2 regions of the Arthrobacter sp. Y3221160 genome follow, and region 1 is predicted to be linked to the other one. Evidence: riboswitches for the same ligand, from Rfam matches in the RefSeq annotation. Region 1 holds a riboswitch; the other holds the start of a gene.
The links. Region 1 has a riboswitch for glycine ahead of gcvP (aminomethyl-transferring glycine dehydrogenase). Riboswitches for the same ligand answer to the same signal wherever they lie in the genome.

Region 1 (15,819 bases):
CCATCACAATCCACGCGGTCTCCTGCGTCCAGACCGCCCCCGAGCGGCGGCGGGTGGGCCAGAACCCGGGGTTCGCCGTCGACAGGGTGCGGACGCCGTAGCCGGAGAACAAGGTCCGGTCCATCAGCCGCGCGGCCACCGTCCGGGTCTCCTCGGGGTTCAGCAGCCCCGTGCCCAGCAGGTGTCCCATGCCGGACCCGACCCCGTCCACCCGCTGCTTCCGTTCGTCGAGTGCCATCGCCGGGTACGGGCCGGCGTCGTCGGCGCACCAGAACCGGCTGCGGAAGTTCTCCGCCAGCCGCGACGCGTAGTCGCGCCACTCGGCGCCGGCGTTCATTTCGCCGAAGTAGTCGAGCAGCACGGCCGCGGCACGGGCCGCCTCATAGGCGTAGGCCTGGAGTTCGGCCGAGGCGACCGTTCCGGTGGCCGGCCTGCCGTCCAGATAGTGGTAGGCGGCCCGCGTGTCGCCGGACCCCTGGTGTCCCGGACCCTGCAGGGCGGGAACCGGCGTCTCCAGGAAGCCGTCGCCGTCGGGGTCGCCGTCGATGCGCAGCCAGTCCAGCGCGGCCTCCAAATGGGGCAGCAGGTCCCGGACGGCATCCTCCGGCATCCCCGAGTGCCAGGCGTCGTGCAGCAGCACGATCCACAGCAGCGTGGCGTCGGGCGACCCGTACAGGACCGGGGGCAGTTGCCGGACCACGGCGTCCGCGGGCATCGACAGGCGGCGCTGCCGCACCTCCTGGACCATCAGGCCGGGCTGTTCGCCCGATTCCGCCGACTCGGCCGTGCCCTGCCAGGCTGCCACTGCCCGCAGCGTCCCTTCCGCTACCGCGGCGTCGACCGGCAGCAGCAGCCTGGCGGCAACCAGCGCCTCCCGGCCGTACAGCGTCAGGAACCATGGGGCCCCCGCGGCCAGGAAGACGTCGCCGGGGGCTTGGCGCCCGGCCATCCGCAGGCTGTTAAGGTCGGTCATGGAGCGGCTCATCAGTCGTTGGAGCCGGGGATCCCCGGCCAGCGACGGCGTGCGCAGCGGGGGCGCGGCCGCGCCGGTCAGGGGAGCCTCGGCATCGTCAAGCTCCAGGCTCCAGGACAGGACGACGACGGCGCCCGGCTTGAGCAGTTCCGTCCACTCCAGCCGGACCAAGCTGCCGTCGAAACTGACCCGGGCGCCTTCGGCCGTCAGCGCGGCGCGTGTCTTGTCCCGCCAGCTCCAGATGGCGCCGCCGGGGGCCACCGAGCCGGCCTCGCCCGCGGCCCCGGCCCGCACCTGCTCCAAGGGAATGGCATCGGCCACCAGGTCGACGCGGACCTGGAGTTCCAACTCGTCCTCGAGGGCCGACGTGAACGTCAGCGCCTCGGCCAGCCGGCCGCCTTCTGCCGCCCGCGAGCGGTTCAGGGTGATCAGCGGATCGGCCCCGTCCTCGGCGGTCCGGATGAAGGAGAAGAAGTCGGCGCGCCCGGCCGAGCGCGACTGGGTGGAGATCCACTCCGGTTCCTGCCCGTTCACCGCCAGCAGGCACCGGGCCAGCACCCGGTCGTCCCCGCAGTAGACACCTTGGGCCCCGGTACCCCGGATCTGCCCGTGGGGCTCGCTCCAGGCTTGGACGGGTGCCGCAAATACTCCCGTGAGATCGTGCAGGTACGGCTGGCGGTAGACCATGGAATCATCTTGGCAGCATCGGCTGCGCGGGAACAATCTTCGGCAGGCCGGACACCGGCAGGCTGGACACCCGGCCGGCCGGACACCGGCAGGCTGGACACCCGGCCGGCCGGACACCGGACGGATGGATTCAGGCGACGGTGCCGGAGGCGTCCCGCCCGCCGGGTGTCCAGGACAGGTGGATCAGGACCCCGTCCGTCGTCTCTTCGATCACCAAGCGCAGCTCGTCGCCGTAGAGCTCCCGGGGCCCGGAAGGGCCGCTTTCGCTTTGCTGGACCAGATCGACCAACGCGGCCGCCATCGCCCGCCCCCAGTCTTGGTGGTTCTTGCTGTTGGCGGTTGCGGTGGCGGTATAGGTGGCGTTCATTCTGCGCACGTCCTGACTGCACGTTTAGAACCTGCCGCACGACGCTGTGCCGCAGGTCCCATCAGAGTAGCCAGCACCAGTGACCCCGATCTACCTTTTCGCGTACATTACTCGTATGTGACGTCGGTCATACGCGGCAGGGGGTCATGATGAGGGGCAGCGGTCCCGGGGGAGCGGGCCGCGACGAAGCGGTCCGCAGGCTGCGGGAGGACATCCTGGCGGGCGGTTTGGAGCCGGGCTCCAGGGTGACCGTTGCCGGGCTCGCCGGCCGCATCGGTGCGGAGGAAGCCTTGGTGCGCGACGCCGTCGGCGATCTCACGCAAGAAGGCCTGATCGAGGCCACCGGGCACGAACACCGGATCGCCAATCCCGGTCCCCAGCAGGCCATCCAACTCCTGGATGTGATGGGCGTGGTGCTGGTGGCGCTGTTCGAGCGGGCAGCCCCGCGGCTGTCGCCTCAGGAGATCGACACCATGGCCACGATGGCGGAGGACCTGCGGGCGGCGACCGACCGGGAGGACATCCTGGGCGCCTACCGCGCCGCCGGCAGCCTGGTAACCGTCATCCTGGGGGCCGCGGATCACCAGGAACTGAGGGCCGTGAACATGCACGTCCTCGACCGCTCGCTGGCCCGGTTGCACCTGTTCCAACACGCCCTCGCCTATCCTCTCTGGGCCGACGGCTGGCGCGAGACCGTGCAGTACCTCCAGCGGGGCCAGCATGAGGCGGCGGTGGAGCGGCTGCGCCAAACATTCTGGATCCTCGCCGAAGGGCTGGGCCAGGAGGGTTCCTAGCCCGCCTGCCGGGCAGCCGGGCCGCGACGGGATAAAGTGATTCCCGGCCGGTTTTGATCCCGGCCGCCCGCCCGGCCTTTCGACCCATGGACCACGCTTGCCCTCGCCCGCACAACTGACCGCCGACGCCCCACCGAGCCCGGATTCCCCACCGCCTCAGGGTGCCAGCCCCGCCCCGCGGCGGCCTGCCCCGTTTGCCGGCCGGCTGACCGTGCTCGTCGGCGTCCTGCTGCTGGCGCTCAGCCTGCGGCTGGCCGTCTCCGGCGTGTCGCCGGTGCTGGCGGATATTGCCGCGGATCTGCCGTTCGGCACGGCCTCCGCCGGTGTGCTGGGCATGCTGCCCACCGCCGCCTTCGCCGCTGCCGGGTTCGCAGTTCCGTTGCTGATGCGCCGGATCGGCATGGAAGCACTGCTGCTCGTGGCACTGGGCATGGCCGCCGTCGGCCAACTGGGCCGTGCGCTGGCCTCCGACGTGCCGGCGTTCCTGGTCCTGTCCGGCCTCACCATGGTTGGCTACGGGATCGGCAACATTTTGCTGCCGCCGCTGGTGAAGCGCTATTTCCCGGACCGGATCGGCCTCATCACCGCGCTTTACGTGACCTTGCTGGCGGCCAGTACGGCGCTCAGCCCGCTGCTTGCCGTGCCGCTTGAGCAGGCTGCCGGCTGGCGGTTCTCGATCGGAGTGTGGGCGGCCGTGAGCGCGGCCGCCCTCGTGCCGTGGCTGATGACCGCGTGGACGGAACATTGGCGCCGCCGCACCGCGCGCCTGGTGCTGCAGCCCTACCGGCCCGGCGGCTTGGACATCCTCCCGCCGGATGAGGGCAGCGCCCGGCAGCCGGCCGGTTCCGGGCCTGCCGTGAGTCTCGGTACGGGAGTCGGCCCCGGTGCTGCCGGCCCCGGCGCTGCCGGCCCCGGGGCGGTGACCGTCCCCGGGCCTGCGGCCGGCCCCGCAGGAGCCGACGGGCCGCCCGTTGCGGAAGCCTCGGAGCCCGCAGCGGGAGCTGAGGCCGGTTCCGTCGGGACGACGTCGGTCCGTGTCTGGCGCTCGTCGGTCGCCTGGGGCCTGGCTCTGGTGTTCGCCGGGACCTTGTCGAACACGTTTGCCATGTTCACGTGGTTGCCGCCGTTGCTGGTGGACAGCGGGATGCTGCCCCCGACGGCGGGCACCATGCTGGCCTACTACGCCATCCTGGGCCTGCCCACCAGTCTGTTGGTGCCGCTGATCGCGGGGCGGCTGCGCAATCCCCTGGGCCTGGGCCTGCTGTTCATCGGCTTTTACACGGCCGGATACGCCGGGCTGCTGCTGTCACCCTCGTTCGGCACCTGGTTGTGGATCACCCTGGCGGGGCTCGGCCAGGGCACCTTTGCGCTGGGCCTGCTGCTGGTGAACCTCAGGACCCGCACCACGGCCGGCGCGGGGCTGCTCTCCGGGTTCGCGCAAGGCATCGGCTACACGGTCGCCTGCGCCGGCCCGCTGATGTTCGGACTGCTGCGCGAGGCCAGCGGCGGCTGGGGTGCTTCCTTCGGCCTGCTGGGCGGTGCCTTGCTCATCCTGGCGGTGGGCCTGGTCATCGTGGGCCGGCCCCGCTATCTGGAGGATTCGGCCCGGGATGGATAGCGGCCGCTGAGGCACAGCGCGTGGTTGGATGGGGAAATGCCGAGCCATGCCCTTGTGTCCCCGCCCAAGCTTGAGCCCGGTGACCGGGTCGCGATTCTCTCCCCGTCCTTTGCTGCCCCCGGGTTCGCGCCGGATGTCCACGAGCAGGCGATGCGTCGACTCAGCGCCGAAACGGGACTGGTCCCTGTGGAATACCCGACGACCCGGAAGCTTGGCGCTTCCGCCGCGGAACGCGCCGCGGATCTGCACGCCGCTTTGTCCGACCCGGCCATCCGGGCCATCCTCGCGACCATCGGCGGCGACGACCAGGTAGCCCTCATTCCCCATCTGGACGCCGGTCTCGCCGCCGCGAACCCCAAGATCTTCATGGGCTACAGCGACAACACGAACCTCTTGAACTGGCTGTGGTCGGTCGGGATAGCAGGCTACTACGGGGGCTCGACCCAGGTGCACCTCGGAGCCGGGCCGCACATTGACGACCAGCACCTCGCGTCGCTGAAGGCAGCGCTCTTTAAGGGCGGTGAGCTGGAGATTGTTGACCCAGGCGAGTCCGAGGACTTCGGGCCGGACTGGCTGACGCCACAAGCCCTTGTCAACTTCGGTGAACGGGAACCCACGCAGCCGTGGACGTGGGCGGGGCCCGAGCGGGAAGCGACCGGCCGCACCTGGGGCGGGTGCCTGGAAGTCATCGATCAGCTGGCCATGGCCGATCGGCTGCCGCCCCTGGTAGCCCTCGAGGGGTCGATCCTGATTGTTGAAACCAGTGAGGAGTTGCCTCCGGCAGCGTGGGTCAAGAGATGGGTCCGGGCATTGGGGGAACGGGGCGTCCTCTCGGCGGTGGAAGGAGTGCTCGTCGCCCGGCCTCCGGTGAGCAGTCACGATACCGTCCCGCCAGCGGAGGAGCGTGCCCGGCTCCGCGCCGCGCAACGCGATGCAGTCCTCGCCGAGATAAAGCGCTACAACGACCACGCCGTCGTCTGCATCGGAGTCCCGTTCGGCCATACCCGTCCGCAATGGATCGTGCCCTACGGCGGGACAATGCGGCTCAATGGCCGGGATCGAACCATCACGGCCGATTACAGTTGACCGCTGAGGCAGGCGGTCCGGGCGACGGATGCGCGGCTGCGTGAGCGTCCCCGCGCCTGCGGGCAGGCACGCATTCCTCGCCGTGGCCCCGGCCGGTAAGCTGGCGCCACAGTCGACCGGCGGGAGGCGCCATGAAGTTCAACGACCTGCTCGCAGATGCCTACGGCAGGATCCAGGAGCGCGTCCACTCCGTGCTGGACGGGCTGGACGCCGGACAACTGGCCGCCCGGCCCGGCGGTGACAGCAACTCGATTGCCTGGCTTATCTGGCATCTCACGCGCATCCAGGACGACCATATTGCCGATGTCGCCGGCACGGACCAGTACTGGCTGACCGGCTGGGCGGAGCGGTTCGACCTGCCGCTGCCCCGGAAGGACCATGGCTACGGCCACACGTCGCAGCAGGTGGCGGCCGTCCGGGTCGAATCGGCCGACCTGCTGCGCGGCTACTACGACGACGTCCATGCCGGCACCCTGGAGTATCTGGCCGGACTGAGCGAGGATGACCTGGACCGGATCGTGGACACCCGGTGGGACCCGCACGTCAGCCTGGGGGTGCGGCTGGTCAGCGTCCTGGACGACTGCCTGGAGCACGTCGGACAGGCCGCCTACGTGAAGGGCATGCTCTCGCGCACCGATGCCTAGCGGCGGCCACGCGGGTTCCGGCGCCCCCGCGGCGGCCGCAAGCCGCGCCGTCGGGCGTCGCCGCCTTGTTGCGCGCCAGCCGCTGGACTACCATTCAAGGAGTCAGTACAACTGCATACAGCCTTCGACATGCGGCGGGAGAGTCCTGCTGGGTACCAGTCAGCAGGCGCCGTAGGAGCAATACCTCCCCAGGAATCTCTCAGGCCCCTGTACCGCCGCGAAGAGGCAACTCTGGAAAGCAGCCGGACCGTTCAGGACCGGCTCACCGACGGTGCAAGCAGGAGGCGGCCCCTTGGGCCACAGCCTGCGGAATCTCTCAGGTTCAGTCACAGAGTGGGGAGGAACCCTTCACTACCGGCATGGTCAGCCCAGCCGGGGATAACTGGAGTTCCTCACATGACGGCTAAGTCCACCAGCGCTACCCGGCCCGGCAGCGCCTCCTTCACCGACCGACACATCGGTCCGCGCCGGAACGACGCGGAAACCATGCTCAAGCAGTTGGGCTACGGCAGCATCGACGAGCTGGTGGACGCGGCCGTGCCCGCCGACATCCGCCAGCAGGAACCGCTGGCGCTGCCCGCCGCCCGCAGCGAGTCCCAGGTCCTGGGGGACCTGCGCGCCCTCGCCGCGAAGAACGTGACGGCCGTGCAGATGATCGGCCAGGGCTACTACGACACCATCACGCCGCCGGTGATCCGCCGCAACGTGGTGGAAGACCCGGCCTGGTACACCGCCTACACCCCGTACCAGCCGGAAATTTCGCAGGGCCGGCTGGAGGCGCTGCTGAACTTCCAGACCATGGTCCAGGACCTCACCGCGCTGCCGATCGCCAACGCCTCCCTGCTGGACGAAGCCACCGCAGTGGCCGAAGCCGTGCTGTTGATGCGCCGGTCCAACAAGTCCAAGTCCGCCGGCAAGACCGTGCTGGACGCGGACCTGCTGCCGCAGACCATCGCCGTCGTCAAGGGCCGGGCCGAGGCGCTGGACTTTGACGTAGAGGTTGCCGACCTCTCCGCCGGCCTGCCGGACGGCGACATCTCGGGCATCGTGCTGCAGCAGCCGGGAGCCTCCGGCCGGGTGTTTGACCAGGCTCCGGTCATCGCGCAGGCCAAGGAGCGCGGCGCCTTGGTCACCGTGGCCGCCGACCTGCTGGCGCTGACCCTGATCACGCCGCCGGGCGAGCAGGGCGCGGACATCGCCGTCGGCAACACCCAGCGTTTTGGCGTGCCGCTCTTCTTCGGCGGCCCGCACGCCGCCTACATGGCCGTCCGCAAGGGGCTGGAGCGTTCCTTGCCCGGCCGCCTGGTGGGGGTCTCGAAGGACGACGCCGGCCGCCCCGCCTACCGCCTGGCGCTGCAGACCCGCGAGCAGCACATCCGCCGCGAGAAGGCCACCTCCAACATCTGCACCGCGCAGGCACTGCTGGCCGTCGTGGCCAGCATGTACGCCGTCTACCACGGCCCCGAGGGCCTGAAGGCGATCGCGCAGCACGCCAATGAGGCCGCCCGCACGCTGGCAGGCGTGCTCACCGGCGCCGGGTATGCGCTGGCGGCAGACCGGTTCTTCGACACCCTCACGGTGAAGGCTCCGGGCAAGGCCGCCGAGATCGCCGCCGCCGCCGAGGCCAAGGGCGTGAACCTGCGCCGCATCGACGCCGACCACGTCGGCATTTCCGCCGATGAAACGACGACGGCGGAGCACCTCGCCCTGGTCGCGGAGGCCTTCGGCGTGGAGGACGCCGCCGGCAAGACCGCCGAAACGGCCGGGAACGCCGGCTTCGAGCTGCCGGAGGAGCTGCTGCGCAGCTCCTCCTACCTGGACCATCCGGTGTTCCACAGCCATCGCTCCGAGACCCAGATGCTGCGCTACCTGCGCCGGCTGTCTGACCGAGACCTGGCCCTGGACCGGACCATGATCCCGCTGGGCTCGTGCACCATGAAGCTGAATGCGACAGCGGAAATGGAGGCGATGACCTGGCCGGAATTCGCGTCCATCCACCCGTTCGCCCCGGCCAGCCAGACCGCCGGCTGGCGCGAGCTGATCACCGATCTGGAGGAACGACTCGCGGCGATCACCGGCTACGCCGGCGTCTCCATCCAGCCCAACGCCGGTTCGCAGGGCGAATACGCCGGCCTGCTCGCCATCCGCCGCTACCACTTGGCCAACGGCGACGACCAGCGCGACGTCTGCCTGATCCCCGCCTCCGCGCACGGCACCAACGCCGCCTCGGCCGTGCTGGCCGGCATGAAGGTTGTCGTGGTCGCCACGGCACCGGACGGCACCATCGACCACGCCGACCTGCGCGCGAAGATCGACCAGAACGCCGACTCGCTTTCGGCCATCATGATCACCTATCCGTCAACGCACGGCGTGTACGACGCCGACGTGCGCGACGTCTGCGAGGCGGTCCATGCCGCCGGCGGGCAGGTGTACATCGACGGGGCCAACCTCAACGCGCTGGTAGGACTCGCGCAGCCGGGCAAGTTCGGCGGCGACGTCTCCCACCTGAACCTGCACAAGACCTTCTGCATCCCGCACGGGGGCGGCGGCCCCGGCGTCGGGCCGGTAGCGGTGGCCGAACACCTGGTGCCGTTCCTGCCGGGCAACGCCGCGCTGGCCGAACACGAAGGCAAGGGCGTGCCCGTCTCGGCCAGCGAGTACGGCTCGGCCGGCGTGCTGCCGATCTCCTGGGCCTACGTGGCCATGATGGGGGCCGAGGGCCTGACCGAGGCAACGAAGAGCGCCCTGCTGGCCGCGAACTACGTCGCCGCCCGGCTGAACGAGCACTTCCCGGTGCTCTACACCGGCAACGACGGGCTGGTCGCGCACGAGTGCATCCTGGACCTGCGCGAACTCACCGCCAAGTCGGGGGTGACCGCCGAGGACGTGGCCAAGCGCCTGATCGACTACGGCTTCCACGCGCCCACCCTGTCCTTCCCCGTGGCCGGCACCCTGATGGTGGAGCCGACCGAGTCCGAGGACCTGACGGAGATTGAGCGGTTTATCGACGCGATGATCGCGATCAAGGGCGAAATCGACCAGGTGATCGCCGGCGACTTCCCGCTCGACGCCAGCCCGCTGCGCCTGGCCCCGCACACCGCCGCCGCCGTGGTCAGCTCCGACTGGGACCGGCCGTACACCCGGGAGCAGGCCGCCTTCCCGGTACCGGGCCTGCAAGTGGACAAATACTTCGCCCCGGTGGGACGGATCGACGGCGCCGGCGGCGACCGCAACCTGATCTGCAGCTGCCCGCCGCCCGAAGCCTTCGAGAACTAGAGAGGTCAGCACCGCATGACTACCGAGACCACCACCATGCCCCGCCACACCGCGCTCTACGAGGAACACGAGCGGCTGGGTGCCTCCTTCACCGACTTCGGCGGCTGGATGATGCCGCTGAAGTACAGCAGCGAACTGGCCGAGCACCGCGCCGTGCGCAACAGCGCCGGCCTGTTCGACCTCTCCCACATGGGCGAAGTTTGGGTCACCGGCCCGGAGGCCGGGAAGTTCCTGGACTACGCACTCGTCGGCAAGCTCTCCGCCGTCACCGAGGGCCGGGCCAAGTATTCGCTGATCTGCAACGCCGACGGCGGCATCATCGATGACCTGATCATCTACCGGCGTCCCGCCGACCAGCACGGGGACCGTTACCTGGTGGTGCCCAATGCCGGCAACGCCCCGACGGTTGCCGCGGAACTCGCCGCACGGGTCGAAGGTTTCGACGCCACGGTGGAGGACGCCACGGCCGAGACCTCGCTGGTGGCAGTGCAGGGACCGAAGTCCGTGGAAATCCTGCTCCAGCTGGTGCCCGCCAACCAGCATGGCACGGTGCGGGACATGAAGTACTACGCGGCCGACGAGGTGGACTTCACGGTGTCCGGGGCGCCGCTGAAGCTGCTGCTGGCCCGGACCGGGTACACCGGCGAGGACGGCTTCGAGATCTACGTCCCGAATACCAACGCGGCCGCGCTCTGGAACGCCCTGCTGGAAGCCGGGCGGGGCGCCGACCTGCTGCCGGCCGGGCTGGCCTGCCGCGACTCGCTTCGGCTGGAGGCGGGCATGCCGCTGTACGGCAACGAGCTCACCCTCGAGACCAGCCCGTTCGACGCCGGCCTGGGCGGCGTGGTGGCGCTGAAGAAGGACGGCGACTTCGTGGGCCGCGGCGCCCTCGAGGCGCAGAAGGAGAAGGGCTCGGCCCGCAAGCTCGTGGGACTCAAGGGGCTTGGCCGGCGCGCCGGCCGCTCCCACTACCCGGTGCTGAAAGACGGCCGGACCATCGGCGAGGTCACCTCCGGCCAGCCCAGCCCCACCCTCGGCTATCCGGTGGCTCTGGCCTACGTGGACGCCGAGTATGCCGAACCCGGGACCAGAGTGGACATCGACCTGCGCGGCAAGCCCGAACCGTTCGAGGTTGTAGGGCTGCCGTTCTACCGGCGGGAGAAGTAGTCCTCACCCGCTTTCAGGGTGCCGCCGTCCCCGCGGCCGCGGGGACGGCGCCGCCGCACCTCTCCACTCAAACAGGAAAGGGATGACATGGCCGTAGGCGTTTTCGACCTTTTCTCCGTAGGCATCGGTCCCTCCAGCTCGCACACGGTCGGCCCGATGCGGGCCGCCTCCGCGTTCGTGCGGGAGGTGGCCGACGCCGGCCTGCTCGACAGGGTTAACGGGCTGCGCGTGGACCTGTACGGCTCCCTCGCCGCCACCGGTCGCGGGCACGGGACGTTCACCGCCGTGCTGCTGGGGCTGGAGGGCTTCGAACCGGAGCACATCCTGCCCGACCAGGTGGAGGAGCGGCTGGCAGACATCGCCGCGTCCGGCCGGCTGCGGCTGGGGGCGGAACTGCCCGGCGCCGCCGCCCGGCCCCTGAACTACGGGGTGCAGGACATGGTGCTGCACCCGCTGACCGTGCTGCCCCGGCACACCAACGGCATGAGGTTCCAGGTGCTGGAATCGAGCGACGACGGCGAGGCACGGATTCTGCACGAAGCCACCTTCTTCTCCGTGGGCGGCGGCTTCATTGTCCGCGGCGGCGAGGAGGAAGCCGCCCGGGAGGAGTTGGAGTCCTCCAAACAGCAGCTGCCCTATCCGTTCCGCACGGCGGCGGGGCTGCTGGAGCACTGCCGCAGCACCGGCCTGGCCATCAGCGACATCATGATGCTCAACGAGGAGGCCTCCCGCCCGCGGGAAGAGATCGAGGCCGGACTCGTGCACATTTACAACGTGATGGAGGAGTGCAAGGACTCGGCCATCCGCCGCGAGGGCGAGCTGCCCGGCGGACTCAACGTCCGCCGTCGGGCCCCCGCCTGGCATGAGCGGCTGCGCAAGGAAGACCCGGACCGGGACCACAAGTACTGGCAGGAATGGGTCAACCTGGTGGCGCTGGCGGTGAACGAGGAGAACGCCTCGGGCGGGCGGGTGGTCACCGCGCCCACCAACGGGGCCGCCGGCATCATCCCCGCCGTGCTGTTCTACGCCACGCACTACGCACCCGGCATGGAACAGGCCAGCCGCGAGGACAAGGAGCAGGTGGTCGTGAAGTTCCTGTTGACCGCCGGTGCCATCGGGGTCCTTTACAAGGAGCAGGCTTCCATCTCCGGCGCCGAGGTCGGCTGCCAGGGCGAAGTCGGCTCAGCCTCGTCGATGGCTGCCGCGGGACTGGCCGAAATCCTCGGCGGAACTCCGGCCCAGGTGGAAAACGCGGCCGAAATCGCGATGGAGCACAACCTGGGGCTCACCTGCGATCCGATCGGCGGGCTGGTGCAGATCCCGTGCATCGAACGGAACGCCATCGGTGCCGCCAAGGCCGTGAACGCGGCCAAGATGGCGCTGATGGGGGACGGCACGCACCGGGTGTCGCTGGACGAGGTCATCATCACGATGCGCGAGACCGGCCGCGACATGAGCGACAAGTACAAGGAAACCGCCACCGGCGGCCTCGCCGTCAACGTCGTGGAGTGCTAGGAGGCCACGTCCTCCAGGTCCTGTCCTGACGGGCGCACGGCCGGCGGGCCCGCGGGACGCCGCGGGGGCATCGGCGGCCGGCGCGGGACGACCGGCTTTCGGGCACCGAGCAGGTCGGCGGACGGGCGTTCGGCGGGCTGCGGCCGGGTAGGTGCGGGCTGCGGCGCACGCGGTGTCCCCGGCCGGTGGCCCGCGACGCCGCGCCACTGTCCGGCACCGGCGCGCAGCCGCCCCGTACCGGACTTGGCGGCAGCGCCAATCCTGCGCGAAGCGGGAGCAATCTTGCCGCCCAACTCCTTGGCACGACCCGCGGCCTCCGCCCATGGCAGGGCGGAGATCGCCGGGCCGGCGGCGCGTGCCGCGGCCGAAAGCCGTTCGGCAGCCCGGCGCCGGCCACCCGCCTCGGGCCGGTTGAGCACCATCAGGATGGCCGCGAGCAAGGCGACCGGGATGGAGACCAACACGGCAACGGCGCCGGCATACATGGCCAGGAAAACCTTGGCGGGGGAATCAAACAGGCCGGTCACGAAGGCCGCGGCTCCCAGCAGCAGCCAGAGCCAGAAAACCATGACGCCGCAGAGCGTGGCGCGGGCCCGGCGGTAGGTGCGGAGCGACCGCCCGCGCACGGTGTGCTTAGCCGCCTCCACGCTTCCTACTCCCCAACGACAGCCCCACGAATAGGGGCACCTGAGCACATTGTAGGCAGCCGCGTGCGCCCGGCGCGCAGGGCACGCCGGGGGAGCGGGCCGGCGAATGCGGCCCTGCCGGAAGCGGGGCCCGACCGAGGGTTCAGCTGCGTCTGGGGCGGTGCTAGTCTGGCCGCAGGCCGGCCCCGCACCTGCCGGCGAAGGATGCACCAGGACCACCGAATCACTGTCGACAAACAGGGAGGAAACCTGGACCATGACCAATTCAGCGACGCCCCACATACTCATCCTGGGCGGCGGCTACGTCGGCCTCTATACTGCCTGGGGAATCCGCAAGCGGCTGGGACCGTCGTCGGCACGGATCACGGTGGTTGAGCCCAACTCCTACATGACGTACCAGCCGCTGCTGCCGGAGGTGGGCGGCGGAGAAATCGAACCGCGGATCGTCACGGTCAACCTCCGCAGCGCGCTGAAGAAGGTGGACATCGTCCGCGGCAAGCTGGTTTCACTGGACGTCCAGGCGAAGAACGCCCGGCTGCTCGAGCTCGGCGGCGACCAATCTTCGGTGGCCTACGACCATGTGGTCTTCGCCGTCGGTGCGGTCACCAGGACCTTCCCCACGCCTGGGCTGGAGCAGCACGGCATCGGGTTCAAGACCGTGGAAGAGGCCATCTACTGCCGTGACAAGGTGCTCGACAACGTGGCGCTGGCCGCCGGCACGAGCGACCCGGAGGAACGGGCCAAGGCACTCACGTTCGTGGTGGTCGGCGGCGGCTATACCGGCGTCGAGGCCCTGACCGAGTTGAGCGACCTGTCCAAGCTCGCCGTGGACGCGCATCCGGAGCTGGACCGTTCGCAGCTGCGCTGGGTGCTGGTCGAGGCGCTGGACCGGGTGGCCCCCGAGGTCGGGCCGAATCTCTCGGAGTGGACCCTGGACCAACTGCGCCAGCGCGGCATCGACGTGCGGCTGAACACCACCATGCCGTCCTGCGAGGACTCGGTGGCCGAGCTCAGTACCGGCGAGCGCATCCCGGCCGGTCTCATCATCTGGACGGCCGGCATGAAGCCCAACCCGGTGCTGGACGACACGAACGTGCCGCGCGGCCCGAAGGGACACGTGAACGCCAACGCCCGGCTGCAGGTCATCGACGATGCCGGCCAGGTAGTGCACGGCGCATGGGCCGCCGGCGACTGTGCCCAGGTACCCGATCTGGAAGCGGAGAAGCAGCCGGCCTACTGCCCGCCGAACGCCCAGCATGCGGTCCGCCAGGCCAAGCTGCTCGCCCAAAACGTGGTCAACGCCGTGCAAGGCCGGCCGCCGGCCGAGTACCGGCACAAATCGCTGGGCACGGTCGCGACCTACGGCGTCGGCCGGGGCGCCGCGAAGATCTTCGGCTACGAGCTAAAGGGCAAGCCCGCCTGGTACGCCGCCATGGGCTACCACGCCTTGGCGCTGCCCACCTGGATCCATAAGTGGCGCCTGCTGGCAGGCTGGAGCCCGCTGGTGTTCGGCGGCCGGGACATCACATCGATGGGCGCGACCCAGCACCCGCGCCGCGCCTTCGTGGAGGCACACGCCGGCACGCAGAAGGGCCGGACGTAGGCCCCCGGGCAAGCAGGCGGGCCCCGGGCAAGCAGGCGGGCCCCGGGCAAGCAGGCGGGCCCCGCGCAAGAAGACAGGGTGTGGGGCAGGCCGCCAGCAGGGCGCTGGCCCGGGCTGCCGGCTGAGTTGGTGCCGGGTCGCCGCCGGTGGCTCCGCGACTGCCCGCCGGCGGTGCGGAAGCCCCCTGCCCGCGCCCTCCCGCGTCCGTCCTGGCACCACGAGGGCGGCCGAGTCCAGCCGGCGCCGTCAAACGTGAGCCAACTCTCCATTGTTACGGCGGGAGACCCTTCTGCTGCGAAGCCTGCCGCCGGAAGTTCGGCGCGGGGAGTAGCCTGCTGGACGGAGCCCGACCCGGGCAGCGAGGAGAGCAGTATGTCCAAACACCCCAGTGGCGCACTGCTTTTCGTCCTGACCTGCGCCATGGGCGTCGGCCCGCTGCTGAACTACGGCCTGAGCACCGTCAGCCCGCTGGTCATTGACGACCTGGGCATCAGCGAGGGCCAATTCGGCCTGCTGGCCACGGCCATTTTCGCCAGCGCCGCGGTCTCCAGCATGTGGCTGGGCAAACTCAGCGACTGGATTTCCAGCCGCGCCCAGCTGATCCTGATCTTCGCCGGCACGGCGGTGGCCCTGGTGGTCGCCGCGCTGTCCCACCACTATCTGGTCCTGGTGATTGCCGCGCTGCTGGCCGGCCCCGCGCAGGCCATTTCCAACCCGACCACGAACCGGATCATCATGACCCAGGTTCCGGCGCCCAAGCGCCCGGGCTGGATCGGGGTCAAGCAGTCCGGCGTTCAGGGCAGCCAGCTGTTCTCGGGCTTGTTCTTCCCCGTCGCCGCGCTCTGGGCCGGCTGGCAAGGCGCCACTGCCCTGGCGGCCGTCGTCGCCGTCGGGCTGCTGCTCTACGGCCTGCGCCAACTCCCGGAACGGGGCACCGAAACGACGGCGGCGAAGGGGCCTCGCGCCCACGCGGCGCCTTCCGCCACCCCGGCGGCCGATGCCCCGGCCGCACCTGGCGCAAGCGCCCCGACCGCCCCGCCGGGCCGCACGAAGCAAACCGAGGGCGCCGGCGCGCCGGCCCGGTTCCCGCTCTCGGTCTGGCTGTTCGCCGGCTACGCACTGCTGTCCGGCCTGGGCATGCAGGCCACCAACGTCTATCTGCCGCTGTTCACGGTCCGGGAACTGGACTTCAGCCTGGTCATGGGCGGCGTGGCAGCCGGCGTCTCCGGCGTCGTCGGGGTGACCTCCCGGGTGCTGTGGGGGCGGCGCATGGCCAAGGGCGTGCGGGCCTCCACGCTGCTCATCCTGCTCGGCATCGGGGCGCTCGGCGGAGCGGGGGCGTTCCTGGCCGCGGGGTCGCTCGGAATCCCGGCGTTGCTCTGGGTGGGCGTCGTCCTGCACGGGGCCACCGTGTTGGGCACCAACGTGGTGGTGATCGCCGG
Region 2 (15,819 bases), 310 kb from region 1:
AAGCGTTTCAGCTCTCTGGCGGCATGTCGGCGTGGTGGGCTGAAGGTGTCTCCGATGTCGGCTGGCTGACCCAGACCGAGGTCGTGGCGCACGCAAGGCGCGTTGCCCGAGGGGTCGATATCCCCGTCTACTGCGACGCAGACACGGGCTACGGTGGACCTGTCAACGTCCAGCGCACCGTCGCCGAGTTCATCGACGCCGGCGTAGCCGGCATCCACATCGAAGATCAGCGCAATCCGAAAAAGTCTGGTGGCGTGGCCGGAATTGAACTGGTATCCGACGCAGAAGCAATCGGAAGGCTGAACGCCGCCGTGGACGCCCGGGACCGGCTGGACCCCGACTTCGTCATCGTCGCCCGCACCGACGGATACGGTGCCGCAGGCGGAGGCGTTGACGAAGCCATTCGCCGCGGGCAGCTCTACCGTGCCGAGACGGGAGTCGACGTCATCTTCTACGAGGGACTCCACACGTGGGAACAGGCCGAACTCGTGCTGAAGGAAACTCCGGGTGCAAACTACGTCGCCCCGATGGTCGATCAACTTGGGCGCAAGACTCTCGCTGAGTTGACCGCCATGGGCCAGGCCATCGATGTGCTGCCGTTTGTTTTGCCCGGCATCCATGAAGTATGGCGCCTGCTCCTGGACGCACGGGAAGCTGGCGACGCCACTCCCTTCGCCCGGTACATGGACAAGATGAATGAAACGCACGGCACCGAATACAACATCGGCTGGGGCCAGGGGATCGTGCGACCCTCGCTGGAGGATGTGCGCAAGATGGATGAAAAGTACGTTCCGGCTGAAGTGCGACCCGACTACGTCAACAACCTCAACGCCTAGCGTGTGGGGAGCAGTTTAACGCCTGAGCAGTGGCGGTGCTGCGAACATCATGGCAGCGGCGGAAAACGTGCATACTTTGTCCGTGCCGAGCTTCTGGCTGAGATCGAAGTTCTTGATCTCAGCCAGAAGCGGTGCCCGACGCAGAGGGGCCAGCGAACTTCAAATTAGCTGTCCACCATGGCTTCAGTCCGTTCTTGAGAACCAGCAGCCACGAGTATCCCTGCAGGTTGAGAGCGTCAAAGGTGCCGCGGGGTGAGCCATGGAGGTATGACCTCGATGGTTCCACTCAACGGCACCCCAAAGTCTTGGTACGGAACGACACACTGTAAAACCACTGGCCGTGGATCTAATCCGACGGCCCCTAACTAAAAAGGTGCAGGAAATGGCTGAAATGAATGAGCTCGACTTTGGCGGACGAGTTGCAATTGTCACCGGAGCAGGACAGGGCATGGGCCGCGAGCACGCCCTCATGCTCTCCTCCCGAGGCGCGCGGGTCGTGGTCAACGACATTAACGCCGAGCGCGCCGGTGAGACGGTGACACTGATCAGTGACGCCGGCGGCACCGCGGTCGTCGACAGCCACGACATCGTCGAAGGAGCCGCCCATCTAGTGCAGACGGCAATCGACAGCTTCGGTGGTCTCGATATCGTGATCAACAATGCCGGGATCAACCGGTTCGGCCTGTTCTGGGAGATGGACAGTGAGGTGTGGTGGCGCGTGTTCAACACGAGCTTCCGCGGCCTGGTCGAGGTTTCACGCGCCGCGATGCCACACCTGATCGCCTCAGGCACCGGTCGGCTTATCAACGTGTCGTCGAACGCGCTGATGGGTGCGCCGCACGACACGGCCTACAGCGCCGCGAAGGCGGCAATCTGGGGCTTCGGGAACGCCCTCATCCCCGAGGGCCGCCAGGCCGGAGTGCAGATCTCGACCATCCTGCCCGTCGCCTGGACGCCGATGACTGAAGACGCCTTCCCCAACCCCGCCATCCAGAAAGTGATGCGGGAGAAGTTCCCTGCCGCCGCGGTCGCCGCGTTCGCCACCTGGCTGGCGCACCAGGACACCACGGTCTACGGAGAGGCGTTCGAGATCGGCGGTGTCTCTGCAGCGAGAACGGTAATCACCGCGATGCCGCGCATCACGGTGCCCGACACGACCCCCGAAGTCTGGGCGGAGAACGCGGAGACCCTCATGCAGGAGGGTCCGCTCTCCCCGCTGCGCAGCGCGAGCGAATCCTTCCGCGAGCAGCTCGTTTTCCTCGCTCCCGAGATGGAGTCGGAGATCCCCGCCGACGCGGCGGACCTGTCGACCAAATAGGCACGCATACTCCAATGAAGGAAGAAATATCATAACCGAACTCATGGACAGGGCAAGGCACTGCTCTTAGTGACCACCGGATGGTCTTCCGCAACACATCCGCGCTGCCCCTCCGGTGTCACGGTGCTCGCGGTCGACCCCGACGGTGACAAGCACGCGCTCGTCGCCGTCACGACGTAGAAATTGTCAACGGGCGCCTACCAAATAGATCAGATCAACTCTGCGCAGCGTCGTCGGCGCAACTAAAGAAGGAGGTCGCCATGGGGCGTCTGGATAACAAGGTCGCCATCATTACGGGCGCAGCAGTCGGCATGGGTGCCGAGCACGCACGCCTGTTCGTCGAGGAGGGAGCGAAGATCGCCATCACAGATCTCAACGAGACGGACGGGGCGGCCCTCGCGGAGGAACTCGGTCAAAACGCGTTCTTCATCAGTCACAACGTTGCCGAGGCCGACTCGTGGGGTGCTGTCGTGGCGGCGACTGTCGAGAAGTTCGGTCCGGTCACGGTCCTCGTGAATAACGCAGGGCTCTCGGGTCCGAACGCGTTCACCGCTGACCTGGACCCGGAGACGTTCAGCAAGGTCGTCGCGGTCGATCAGACCGGAGTGTTCCTGGGCATGCGCGCCGTGCTGCCGGGCATGATCGAGGCCGGTGGCGGCTCGATCGTCAACATCTCCTCGGCAGCGGCGATGGCCCACCTCGCCGGGACACCCAACGCGGCGTACACGGGTGCCAAGGCCGCCGTCAGGGGTATGACCAAGGCCACCGCGATCGAGTACGGGCCGCACAACGTGCGCGTTAACTCGGTGCATCCGGGCGCGATCCTCACCCCCATGGCGAAGAACATGATGGACGCCGAGACGATCGACGCGGTCGCTCAGACGATCCCGATCCGCCGGTTCGCCGATCCCCGGGAGGTCTCGTACACGGTGCTGTTCCTCGCATCCGACGAGGCTTCCTACATGACCGGCAGCGAGCTGGTCGTCGACGGCGGACGCCTGGCCGAGTAAGAAGGGGCTCGCCGCGTTCGCGAATGCCGCCCCGCCCTTCTTACTCAAGAAAAGGGCGGGCGCACTTGCGAAAGTGTGAGTGGCCTCGACGCACAGGCGTCGGTCGCGACCGGCGGTGCGAAGGACCAGCCTTGCACCCGCGCCCGACTCCAAACACCCACCCGGTTTACCGCCAAGGCAGCGATTACCCGTGCGAGGAGAGGAAATGAGCACGATCAACCGATCCCTTGGCGTCAGGTGTTCCTCTGACGCTGAAAATGGCATCCCTGCGGCCCACGTTGTCATCGCTGCCGTCGTCCAATGGCGGGGCAGGATTGCCTTGTTCAGAAGGAACCGTCAGGTTGGCCACGACAGTGGCCTTTGGCACTGCATCACGGGCTTTGTGGAAGCCGGGGTAACGCCCGAACAGCAGGCACTTGAAGAGTTATTTGAAGAAACGGGGCTGCAGGCCAAAGACCTCCTAGACCTCCGGCAGGGACCGGTTCTGGTGCTCAAAAATGGCTCGGGAAATCCCTGGCTGGTTCACACCTTTACTGCCCTGACATCCCGCCGGCGGTTAAGAACCAACTGGGAACACGACTCCTACCGGTGGACTGCCCCGCACAAGGCAAAGCGCTTTACTAATCAGGTCACTTGGCTGGACGAAGTGCTCGACGCAACCGGCCATTGCCCCGCTACCGTCCCGGCACCGCAGCCACGGGTCATCTCAATGACCCAACAGCAGCTAGATCAGCGAGTGAGTCAATGAAAGCCCTTACCAAAGTGAGCGCCTCTTCCGGCGCCAGTCGCTTATTGCCGGCCGCCGTCGTTGGGGCTCGAGTCGGCGGCGCCGTCCGGCTCGAAGGCGTAGTTGAGCGTGGTGATGCCCGCGGCCGGGAGCTTGGTTATCCCACGGCTAACATCTCCGTGCCGAACGGGGAAATCCGGGACGGTGTCTGGGCGGGCACTGTCTGCCTTGGGCCGGAAAGGCTGGGCGAGACACATGCTGCCGCTGTCTCGGTGGGGCGCCGCCCGACGTATTACCGCAAAGGAACGCGCCTGCTGGAAGCTCACCTTCTGGACTACACCGGTGACTTGTACGGTCGCATCGTTATGGTGAGTCTGCACGTTTATATACGCCCCCAGCGCAGGTTCCACGGAACCGATGAACTGGTAACCCAGATCAGGGACGACGTGGACAGCGCGCGTTCCTGGGCCCTGGGTGCTGGCGAGGGATTTTGGTCGTGAGTGATCACAGGCGACAATCCGAAGGCGCCGCATCGGACCAGCGGTTCACGGCCGCACCTCTTACCCGCCGGCAGTGGCGGCTGCCGGCCCAAACGGGCGCAGCCGCTGCCGCCCAAGTCCCCGTGAGCCACTTGGCACGCAACCAAGCTACGCCCAGCAAACACGGGGCTTGGAGCCTGTTGATCAACGCACTGGTAGAAATTTGGCACGACGGCCAAGTCATCAGAACTGGCTTCGTCGAAGACGCCATGCCTGACTCTTCCGTGCTCTGGATCGCCGCGGACGCCGACGGCCCGCGCCAAATGTTTGAAGCGTCCCAGGGACACCAGGTTTGGGTCACGCCGCAGGAACTGCCCGACGGCCTCCGCTACCGGATGACTACGAACCAGATCTTCAGGGCCGCGTCCACGCGCAACGCATAAGCAACCACCCCAAGCCAGACAGCTGAACCTTCAACAGGCAGCTGGCGTGTGAATCCCAAGGGTTCTGAAGATATCGGAAGCGCCAGCACTTCCTGCAGAACTGTCAGGGGTTGGTGCTTCCGTTTGTTTCGCTGGGAGGCGAGGGATCCGATTCCCTGACCGCCTAAATCCCGACTGCGAAACCGGTTGATCGTGTGGGGTGCCGGAAGGTTTTGCGTTCATTGTAGTTCCCGTTGTTCGACGCCGATAACCGTGAATATGTCGACCGGGGCCGTTGCTGAGCGGAGACTGACATCGGGGGAGTGGAGTGTTGGAGGATCCTCAAACGGGACAGTAAGTAGCCCTGATGGAACGCGAATTCCATCGCCCACTGGTTATTCACGTACTTGTATAAGCTCTCGCTCATACTAGTGAATCAAGTCCACGGTCGGGAACCGGGTACTACAGTGGGTGCATGGCTCCCAGCCGCAATCCGCTCGACGACCTGCGCGAAAGCATCGGCCATCTGGCCGATCAGCTCAAGCTGCACGGTTCGGAGCGCGTCGACGACCTGATCGGCGATCGCATCGGTGCGAGGCCCGGGCCGGCCCGGCCGCTGTCCGAGGTGCAGGCCGAACTCGATACGCTGATCGGACTGGGGACCGTGAAGGAACAGGTGCGGGCCCTCGTCGCATTGCTCCAGGTCCAGGCCCGCCGTAAGGCGCACGGCCTGCCGGAGGTGGCTACATCACAGCATCTGGTGTTCCTCGGAAACCCGGGCACGGGCAAGACCACCGTGGCGCGACTCCTGGCCGAGATGTACCGCGCGGTCGGTCTACTGCAGAAAGGCCACCTGGTCGAGGTCGACCGTTCGGGCCTGGTGGGGCAGTACGTCGGCGCGACCGCCATCAAGACGGACCGGGTGATCCGGCGTGCGCTGGACGGCGTCCTGTTCATCGATGAGGCCTACGCGCTGGCCCCGGAGGACGGCCGGGCGGACTTCGGCCCCGAGGCGATCGAGGTCCTGCTCAAGCGGATGGAGGACTACCGCCACCGCCTGGTCGTGATCGTGGCCGGGTACCCGCAGCTGATGGAGTCCTTCCTGCTCTCGAACCCCGGACTGCGCTCTCGATTCGCCCGTGAGATCACGTTCCCCGACTACTCCATCGACGAACTCCAGACGATCTTCCACCAGATGCTGGCCCAACACGAGTACACGCTGGAGTCGGGTGCGGACCAGATGCTGCGCCGCATTTTCACCGGGCTCCACGCGGGCGAGGACTCCGGCAACGCACGGTTCGCCCGCACGCTGTTCGAGCAGTCGCTCAACCGCCAGGCGCTGCGGCTGTCGCTGGACGAGGAACGAAGCCTCGATGCGCTCGATCGTGAGGCCGTCATGACGCTCACCGAGGACGACATCGTCGAGGCCGCGCTGGCCTTGGGCGAGGAGCCGGAGCCGGAACCAACGCCGGAACCGGAGCAGTCACGCTGGCGTCGCTGGCTGGCCTGACCGGCAAACAGCGGTTGCGATCCGAACAACCAGCTGCCGGAGCATCACCAAAGGGAGACGGAAGGCCCGCGACGTTGCGGGCCTTCCGTACCTATAACTTCTCTACATGGCTGCCGAGGCGTCCTTGCCTCGGGACCGCAGTGGTGGCCAGGCCAGCTACGCTGCCGGACGCTGCGGCGGGGCTGTGCAGCCGCTGAGTCACCCCACCCTGGTGTCAGCCGCCGAAGAGCGGGGCGATTGACTTGACCAACTGCTGGATACCGAGGACGCCGAACAGCAGGGCACAGATGCCCAGCGCGATGTTGGTATGCAGGCGGTTGGCCCACGCCTTGGGCACGCGGCTGCCGTTGAGCAGGCCGAGCAGGGTCAGGGCAAGGAACGGCATGAACAGCGAGCCGAGGACGCCGTAGGCCAGGATCAGCGCGATCGGCTTGCCCATGATGAACAGCAGCATGGGCGGGAAGGTCAGCCAGAGCACATAGAACTTGAAGTACTTGCCCCCAATACGGGTGTCCGGATGGCCGGAGGGCTTCTTGCGCATGTGGCCCCAGAAGTCGGCAAACATCAGGGACACACCGTTCCAGACGCCAATGATGGAGGAGAACGACGCCGCCCAGAAGCCGATCAGGAAGGTTGTGCCGACGACCTCGCCGTAGCGATCGTTGAGGACGTTGCCCAGATCCAGCAGGCCTTCATCGCTCCCGCTGATGGAGACTCCGGCCGAGCGGACGACCTCCGCGCCGACGATCAGCATGGCAATGACGAAGATGCCGGTCATGACGTAGGCCATGGAGTTATCGATGCGCATGACACGCATCCACTTTGGGGTGTACCAGCCCTTTTCACGCAGCCAGTAGCCGTAGGCTGCCAGCGTGATGGTGCCGCCGACGCCGCCGGCGAGGGCCAGGGTGGACAGGAGGCCGCCTTCGGCCGGGATCGAGGGGATCAGCCCCTTGAGCATTTCGGGGATGTTGGGAACGGCAATGATGGCCAGGCCCACGACGGTGACGAACATGATGCCGACCAGCACTGCGGTGATTTTCTCGAAGGTGGCATATTTGCCGAACCAGATCATGACGAAGCCGGCCAGGCTGTTCAGGATGGCCCACGCCCACAGCGGGAGCACCGGGAACATGGCGGCCAACGGCAGCGCTGCCGCGGAGGTGGCGGTGGCGCCGTAGACGAAGCCCCAGATGATGATGTACGGGCCGAAGTACCAGGTGGTCCAGCGGCCGAGCGTCAGCCAGCCTTCGAAGATGGTCTTGCCGGTAGCCAGGGTGTAGCGTCCGGCGCCTTCGACCAGAACGATCTTCATGATGACACCGACGATGACGGCCCAGAAGAGCTGGTAACCGAATTGGGTGCCGGCCACCAGGGTGGCGACCATGTCCCCTGCCCCCACGCCGGTGGCCGCTACGACGAGCCCGGGGCCGACAATTTTCCATTTGGCGGGCTTGCCGCCGTCGTCGTCAATCCGGTCGGCGTGGTTCACCGCTCCGGTTGGCGCGTTGTACTCAGACATTTGGATTTCCTGTTCTTGGAAGAATTGGTGCAATCGACGTGAGGCTTGTTCCGTCAGGGAAGCCTCTGGATCTTTCCCCTTTCTCGATCGGGCTCGCAGCGGGCAGGTGTCAGGACGCCTGGGGTTCCAGCCGCCGGCAGAAAAGAGCCATCAGGAGAACCAGGGCGGTGGGAACGGCGAGGGCCGTGAGGCCGGCAAAGGGTACGACGGCCGCACCGACGATGGCGCCGCCCAGCATGCTTCCCACGGCTGCCAGCTGGCGCGCCGAAACACGCCGTTTGCGCCAGGTTCGGCCCGCTCCGGCCTCGGCGAAGAATTGCGAGAGGGTGGAGGTGACGACCACGGTGTTAATCTCGGGGACCGCCAGAAGTCTCGCGGCGAGGCTCTGGCAACCCATGGCCACCCCGATGAGGGCGGTGATGACCAGTCCCAAAGATCCGCCCCCATTTATGAAAGCGAGGGCGGTGCTCACGGCCAGGAGCACCCCGGTGGTGAGGAACAGCATCCGCGGGGCCGGTGATCCCCGCTTCTTTGCCTCCAGCAGCCTGTTGCACAGGCCCGCCACCATGCATCCGACGCAGAACGCGAGGAGGGCGACCAGCGGGTGGATCAATTCGGCCCAGTCCCCGCTCAGTCCGATCCCCACCAGAATCAGGTTTCCGGTCATGTTGGCACCGAAAATGCGGTCCAGTCCGAGGTAGGTCAGGGCATCCAGGAAGCCCGTGCCGAACGAGAGCACCGTCAAGAGGAGCGGATCGGGAAGCAGCCAGCCGCGCCGGGCACTCTTTGCCGGACGCTTTTCCGTCAGCGTCATCCGAGCGGTCCGTAGCGTCCGGATCCGTCCGATCGGGGATCGCTGGCCGCCACCGGAGCGCCGGCGGAATCCACCGTGACCAGCTGCATGTGCCCCAGCCCGTCGGTGAAGTCCGGCTCCATGCGGGTCCGGCCGAGGCTCGCGGCCAACTGCTCCCGCGCCCCGGCATCCACGGACTGTTCAATGACGGCCACATCGGCACCCTGGTCGTCCTGCACGATCATCCAGCGCGGGCCCAGCAGCGCAGACGCCGGCGATTCGCCCGCCCACTGCCTCAGCAATACCTGGGCGTGGATCTGCGGCTGGGCCTTGCCGCCCATGGTCGACTGAATGTAGCGGATGCGTTGCTGCTCATCGGTCACCATGACCGGCATCAGCGTGTGCGGCGGCATGGCTCCGCCCCGGAAGGCGTTCGGCTGCGAGTCGTTCAGCGAGAACATTGAGCCCCGGCACTGCAGGATAACGCCGGTAGCCGGATCCATCAGGTACGAGCCGAAGGACGAGTACAGGCTCTGAATCCAGGACACGCTCAGTCCCGTGCTGTCGACGCACGAAATTCCGATCGTGTCTCCGTCGGCCCGGGCCGAGGCCAGTGCGGGGGTTTCGGATGAGGGCAGGTCCTCCAGGCCGTAATCGCGGTAGAAGTACGGTTCGGAGTCTTCACTGAGGATGTTGTCCCGGAGGTGGTTGCAGATCCGGGCATTGACCTGCATGGCCTCGACGACATCCGGCGATGTCACCGCATGGCCCGTGGTCGCAGACAGGTTCTCCAGCAGCCGGATCAGCGCGAAGCCCTGGGTGGGCGGCGGGCTGGTGTACACGGTGTGGCTTTCGCCGCGATGGGACAGCGGCGCGGCCGTGACCGGAACGACCGATGCGAAGTCGTCGGCACTGAATTCGGCGCGGTGGCCTTGCATGAACGAGAGCAGTGACTCGCCCGTCGTGCCCCGGTAGAACTCCTGAAACCCAGCCGAACCCATGCGGCGCAGCGTTTCCGCCAGCGCCGGGTTCGACACGCGCTTGCCCGGCTCAAACGAGGAACCAAACAACGAGGAGACCAGTTCGGCACTTATTCCTCCGGCAGCTGCTGCTTTGACCGCTGCCATCGTCACCGACCGGGACAGCTGATAGCCGCCGGCGAGTTCCGCCGCCCTTTCGAGCAGGGTCGAGGGATCCAGCCGCCCGTACCGCTCGTGCAGGTGCTGCCAGCCCGCGGGGGCTCCGGGAACCGTGAGGGTCGCCGGTCCCCGGGCCGGCATCTTCTCGCCAAACCGATCCCTCATGTCCGCCAGGCGGCCGGCACCGGGGGCTCGGCCTACGGCAAGCACGCACTCGGGCTCTGCATCGGGTTCCTTCACCAGCGCGACCAAATCGCCACCGATGGAACAGTTGTGCGGGTAGACGACGGACAGGACGGCGGCCGCGGCGATGGCCGCGTCGACCGCGCTTCCGCCTGACTGAAGAACGGCCCACCCGGCCTCCGTGGCCAGGTGGTGCGGCGTCGAGATTGCTGCTTGATTCATTGCTAGGGCTTCCTCTGCTAGTGCACAGAACCGGTAGGGTGGTTGGACCACTTTGGGTAGCATAGTGAGGTGAGTCACTAAACCACAAGGTGTGGCGCCGGGAAATACACTTTTAATTGCCGGAACTTTTGCGGTCAGGGGGAAACCCGCTCACCGGTACCCACAGAGAGGACGAATATGCGGAGCCTGAGGCAGGAGCCCTTATTGGTATTCAGCGATCGCGTAGACGTCCTCGCCGAGGCAATTCGGACCCGGATTGAGGACGGCACCCTCAGCCCCGGAGCTAAACTTCCGAGCGAACGGGAAATTGCCGAGAATTACCGCTTGTCCAGAAATACGGTGCGGGAAGCCCTGCGCGAACTCGAGGCTGTCGGGCTGCTGTACCGCCGCCCCGGCAGCGGCACCTACGTAGCCGACGAACCGCTTTTGGCGTTCGGCTCCTCGTCGCTGACCGGCAGCACCGGTGCCGGAGACCCGATGAATCACGTCATGGATCTCCGCCTTGTCATCGAACCGGGGATCGCCAAGCGGGCGGCCATCAGGGCACGGGGCCAGGTCTCCAAATTGCGGTCGATCCTCGATGCCGCCACCAAAGAGGCGGCCCGCCCCCAGCCTTCGAACGCCGAGCTGAGAAAACTCGACTTGGATTTTCATGCGGAACTGGCGCGGCTCTCCCTGAATCCACTGCTGACCGAATTGTTGGCGATGTCCAATGACCTGATGGCACCCTCGCGTGCCGACGAATTCCTGACGCTGGAGCGCGTCCGGAGCTCTGTGATGTGGCACGGCCGCATTTTTGAGGCTGTTTTGGCGCGCGACGGAGACGGGGCCTTCGATGCCATGGAGGAGCACCTGATCGACATCAAGGGCCATACCGAAAAGGGACAGTGAATACGGGGCAATACCGCCGCCTGTGAGTTTTCGCCGGAGCGGGGTCGCCTAGCATTCGACGACGTTGACGGCCAGGCCTCCCATCGCGGTTTCCTTGTACTTGGAGCTCATGTCCTTGCCGGTTTCGCGCATGGTGATGATGACTTCGTCCAGCGAGACGCGGTGCGTCCCGTCGCCCCACAGCGCCATCTTGGCCGCGTTCACGGCCTTGGCGGCGCCGATGGCGTTGCGTTCGATGCAGGGGATCTGCACCAGGCCGCCGATCGGGTCGCAGGTCAGTCCCAGGTTGTGCTCCATGGCGATCTCGGCGGCGTTTTCCACCTGCGCGGGGCTGCCGCCCATCACCTCGGCCAGTCCCGCTGCGGCCATCGAGGACGCGGAACCCACCTCGCCCTGGCAGCCGACCTCGGCGCCGGAGATGGAGGCCTGCTCCTTGTAGAGGACCCCGACGGCGGCGGCGGCCAGCAGGAACTTCACGATGACGTCTTCCTTGTCCGCCTGCGTCGCCTTGTCCATGCCCGGCGCGTAGTGCGTGGCGTAGAACATGACGGCGGGGATGATGCCGGCCGCCCCGTTGGTCGGTGCGGTGACGACGCGGCCGCCCGAGGCGTTCTCCTCGTTCACCGCCAGGGCTACCAGGTTGACCCATTCCTGCCAGTATTTGTGGTCCCGGTCCTTGTCCTCCTTGCGCAGCCGCTCATGCCAGGCGGGCGCCCGTCGTCGGACGTTCAGCCCCCCGGGCAGGACACCTTCGCGCCTGATGGCGGAGTCCTTGCAGTCCTCCATCACCTGCCAGATGTGGATCAGGCCGGCACGGATCTCCGCCTCGGAGCGCGAGGCCTTCTCGTTGAGCATCATGATGTCGCTGATGCCCAGGCCGGTGTTGCGGCAGTGTTCGAGCAGTTCCGCCGCCGTCCGGAAGGGGTAGGGGAGCGTCGCCTGGGCGGCATCCGGCTCCCGGGCCGCCGCTTCTTCCTCGCCGTCGCGGACCACGAAGCCGCCGCCCACGGAAAAGAACGTCGCCTCGTGAAGGACCGCGCCGGCGTCGTCGGTCACCTGGAATTTCATCCCGTTGGTGTGCCGGGGCAGCACGGTGAGCGGGTGCTGAACCATGTCCTCGACCCGGTAGTCCAGGACCCGTCCGGCCGAGCCCTCGACCCGCGCGCCCAACTGCAGTTCGCCGGTCGAGGCCATCTCCGCCAGCCGGGTTTCGACGTCGTCCGGCAGGATCTGCTCGGGCTGGAAACCTTCCAGCCCGAGCATCACCGCCGTGAACGTGCCGTGGCCGCGGCCGGTGGCCGCGAGGGACCCGTAGAGGTCCACCCGCAGGCCGGCGACCCGGTCCAGCACGCCGGTTGACACCAGTTCCCCGGCAAAGACCGCGGCCGCCCGCATCGGACCGACGGTGTGCGAACTGGAGGGACCGATGCCCACGGTGAAGAGGTCGAAGACGCCCACGGCCATGATGGCTCCTCAGCGCCCTTCGGTTGCGGAAACCGGTGCCAGGTCCGGGTAGAGCGGGTGCGCCTGGGCCAGTGCCTCCACCCGGGCCTTCAAACCGGACAGGTCCGCGGCCGGCCCGGCGATGAGGGCCTCGGCGATGATGTCCGCGACCTGGCGGAACGCCTCGTCGCCGAAGCCGCGGGTGGCCAGCGCCGGCGTGCCGATGCGCAGGCCGGAGGTGACCATGGGCGGCCGCGGGTCGAACGGCACCGCGTTGCGGTTGACCGTGATGTCGATGGCCGCCAGCAGGTCCTCGCCCTGCTGGCCGTCCAGCTCGGAATTACGGAGGTCAACCAGGACCAGGTGCACGTCCGTGCCGCCGGTCAGCACCGTAATGCCCTTCTCCGCGACGTCCTGCTGCGACAGCCGCTCGGCCAGAATCCGTGCGCCCGCCAGCGTGCGCTGCTGGCGGTCGGCGAATTCCTCGGAGGCGGCAACCTTGAACGCCACGGCCTTGCCCGCGATGACGTGTTCGAGCGGCCCGCCCTGCTGGCCGGGGAACACCGCGGAATTGATCTTCTTGGCGATGTCCGCCTCGTTGGTCAGGATGATGCCGCCGCGCGGCCCCGCCAACGTCTTGTGCGTGGTGGACGTGACCACGTGGGCGTGCGGCACCGGGCTGGCGTGCAGGCCGGCGGCCACCAGGCCGGCGATGTGTGCCATGTCCACCATCAGGTACGCCCCGACGTCGTCGGCGATCCGGCGGAATTCCGCGAAATCGAGCTGACGCGGGTAGGCGGACCAGCCGGCGATGATCAGCTGCGGCTGGTGCTCGTGCGCCAGCCGCTCCACCTCGGCCATGTCGACCCGGTGGTCCTCCTCGGAGACGCCATAGGCGGCCACGTTGTAGAGCCTGCCGGAGAAGTTGATCTTCATGCCGTGGGTCAGGTGCCCGCCGTGAGCCAGGTTCAGGCCCAGGATCGTGTCGCCGGGCTTGATCAGGGCGTGCATCACCGAGGCGTTGGCCTGGGCGCCGGAGTGCGGCTGGACGTTGGCGAAGCCGGCGCCGAACAGCTCCTTGACCCGGTCGATGGCCAGCTGCTCGATCACGTCGACGTGCTCGCAGCCGCCGTAGTACCGGCGCCCCGGGTAACCCTCGGCGTATTTGTTGGTTAGCACCGAGCCCTGGGCCTGCATGACGGCGACGGGGGTGTGGTTCTCGGAGGCGATCATTTCCAGCCCGGACTGCTGGCGGCGCAGCTCGTTGTCGATCTGGGCGGCGATTTCCGGATCGAGGACACCCAGGTCCACGTTCAGGCTGGTGCTGGCGACCGCCGCCATTGCCGCGCTCACGCTACTTCACCACCGTTGGCGGAGGCGTACTCCTCGGCGGAGAGCAGCGGGCCCTCCTCCGACACCTGGACGGTGAACAGCCAGCCGGCACCGTAGGGGTCGTCGTTGATCACGGCGGGATCGGCCACGGCGTCGCCGTTGACTTCGATGACCTCGCCGGTCACCGGGGAGTAGAGGTCCGAAACGGACTTGGTGGACTCGATTTCACCGCAGGTCTCGCCGGCCGTCACCACGGTACCGACCTCGGGGAGATCCACGTACACGATGTCGCCCAGCGCCTCGGTTGCCACGGCAGAAACGCCGATTTTGGACGGGCCGGAACCGTCGGCGGCCACCCACTCGTGCTCCGCGGAGTATCGTAGTTCGGCGTTGACTTTGCTCACTGTGATGCCTTTCTTAAACACGCTTTTTGTTGAGGAGATGAGAGGAGGTCGCCTCGGCCCCTGTGGTGCACCCGTTTTGTTCGCCTTGACGCTTCGTGCGGCGAAGCACGTGCGGACGGCGATCATGGCTTCGATGAAGCGGTCGCTGGCCGCCGGATCCCCGGACTCCTTGGCTCGAGGATCAGGGCGCCGGGGAACGACGGGGCGGGGATCAAGGCGGGGCCAGGGCCGGCAAGCAAGTCTTTGAGCGATGGCTGCGGAGGACGCGCCGCTGCAGGTCAGAAGTCATGAGGAACTCCAAGATTGGGCCGGCCCGAGGGCTCGGCTGGGATTGGGTTCCTCCCCGCTCTGTATTTGACCTGAGAGATTCCGCGGAGTGTGTTCCGCTTGCACCGTCGGTGAGCCAGACTGCTGCCTGGCTGCTTTCCAGAGTTGCCTCGCCGCGGCGGTACATGGGCCTGAGAGATTCCTGGGGAGGATTTGCTCCTACGGCGCCTGCCCGGATGGTGTGCGGAGAGGACTCTCCCGCCACGGTTCAAAAGGCATTCAGTTGTGGGTGATTCGCCTCACACCCTACACACAGTGCCGGTGCGATCCCAAATTTCCGCCGCCAGACATCAGGTCGCGTCGCTAACCAAGGTCACATTCGGCGGCCAATCCAAGGTCGCGTCCCGCCGGCCGTCGTTCTCCGGTCCCGCCGGTCCAGTTCAGGGCCACGTCCGCCGCTGCCGGTCCAGTCCAGGGCAGTGTCCGCCGCTGCGCGTGCGGACGGACGTCGGCGCCTACACAATAAATGGATTCATCAGTATGCTTTGCGTTGATGTCGTCGAGAGGAAGGCTGATGACCGAGGCGCCGGTACCGCCGGGCCGTTGACAAGAATCGACAGGTTTCGACAACGGGTTGGAACGAATGGCGCTTTGCGCCGGAGACGGAGATTTTGATGAGCAACGACATGGGACGCACGCCGCTATCGCCGGAGGAACTCGAATCCCAATCCGGGACCGCGCTGCCGGACAAGGAAGTCGCGTCCATCCTGGATCTAAACGCCGATCTCGACCTGGCCATCGACGCGGCCGCGCCGATCGACCTGGCCGTCGCGGCCAACGCCAACGTGGCGGCCCCCATTGATGCCGCCGCCTCGGCCAACCTCCTCTCGTCCGGCTCCACGGCGCAGGCCCTGTCCGACCAGGGAGTCATCATCAATCAGGGCATCACCGCCGACGCGACCGCCGAGTCGACCCAGGACAGCACCATCGACCAGGGCAATGACACTGTGGGGGACGCCGGGGCAACGGCCGGTTCCGCTGGCGCGACGGGTGCCGCCGTCGGCGATTCCGGCCTTGCCCAGGAGGCCACCGGGCAGGAGGCAACTGCTCCGGCGCTGCTGCCCGACGGCACCCTGCCGGACGGGACCCTGCCGGACGGGACGCTGCCCGACGGCACCCTGCCGGACGGGACCCTGCCCGACACCGGATCCGTCACGGAAGGCCTCGGGTCGACCCTCGACGGAAACCTGCTCAACGTCAACGTCGATCTGGCCGCGGACGCCGATATTGCCGCCCCGATCAACGGCGCCGTGGCAGCCAA

Region 2: it holds a riboswitch for glycine, as region 1 does, so the genes downstream of both, gcvH (glycine cleavage system protein GcvH) here and gcvP (aminomethyl-transferring glycine dehydrogenase) in region 1, are expected to answer to the same signal.

Annotation. Positions count from the first base shown of each region.
Region 1 is NZ_JBNHHU010000001.1:1,765,880-1,781,698, reverse strand. It holds gene AC5RWG_RS08265 (glycogen debranching N-terminal domain-containing protein) at 1-1,660, opposite strand, end outside; gene AC5RWG_RS08260 (hypothetical protein) at 1,791-2,027, opposite strand; gene AC5RWG_RS08255 (GntR family transcriptional regulator) at 2,177-2,821, shown strand; gene AC5RWG_RS08250 (MFS transporter) at 2,919-4,439, shown strand; gene AC5RWG_RS08245 (S66 family peptidase) at 4,476-5,525, shown strand; gene AC5RWG_RS08240 (mycothiol transferase) at 5,657-6,169, shown strand; glycine riboswitch at 6,295-6,394, shown strand; gene gcvP (aminomethyl-transferring glycine dehydrogenase) at 6,566-9,445, shown strand; gene gcvT (glycine cleavage system aminomethyltransferase GcvT) at 9,461-10,612, shown strand; gene AC5RWG_RS08225 (L-serine ammonia-lyase) at 10,700-12,127, shown strand; gene AC5RWG_RS08220 (hypothetical protein) at 12,124-12,774, opposite strand; gene AC5RWG_RS08215 (NAD(P)/FAD-dependent oxidoreductase) at 13,031-14,377, shown strand; gene AC5RWG_RS08210 (MFS transporter) at 14,750-15,819, shown strand, end outside.
Region 2 is NZ_JBNHHU010000001.1:2,075,436-2,091,254, reverse strand. It holds gene AC5RWG_RS09775 (isocitrate lyase/PEP mutase family protein) at 1-836, shown strand, start outside; gene AC5RWG_RS09770 (SDR family NAD(P)-dependent oxidoreductase) at 1,219-2,154, shown strand; gene AC5RWG_RS09765 (SDR family NAD(P)-dependent oxidoreductase) at 2,415-3,164, shown strand; gene AC5RWG_RS09760 (NUDIX domain-containing protein) at 3,370-3,912, shown strand; gene AC5RWG_RS09755 (riboflavin kinase) at 3,909-4,391, shown strand; gene AC5RWG_RS09750 (hypothetical protein) at 4,640-4,813, shown strand; gene AC5RWG_RS09745 (AAA family ATPase) at 5,268-6,302, shown strand; gene AC5RWG_RS09740 (Nramp family divalent metal transporter) at 6,517-7,824, opposite strand; gene AC5RWG_RS09735 (YoaK family protein) at 7,934-8,638, opposite strand; gene AC5RWG_RS09730 (gamma-glutamyltransferase) at 8,635-10,161, opposite strand; gene AC5RWG_RS09725 (FadR/GntR family transcriptional regulator) at 10,339-11,052, shown strand; gene AC5RWG_RS09720 (L-serine ammonia-lyase) at 11,101-12,516, opposite strand; gene glyA (serine hydroxymethyltransferase) at 12,526-13,836, opposite strand; gene gcvH (glycine cleavage system protein GcvH) at 13,845-14,231, opposite strand; glycine riboswitch at 14,668-14,769, opposite strand; gene AC5RWG_RS09705 (peptidoglycan-binding protein) at 15,173-15,819, shown strand, end outside.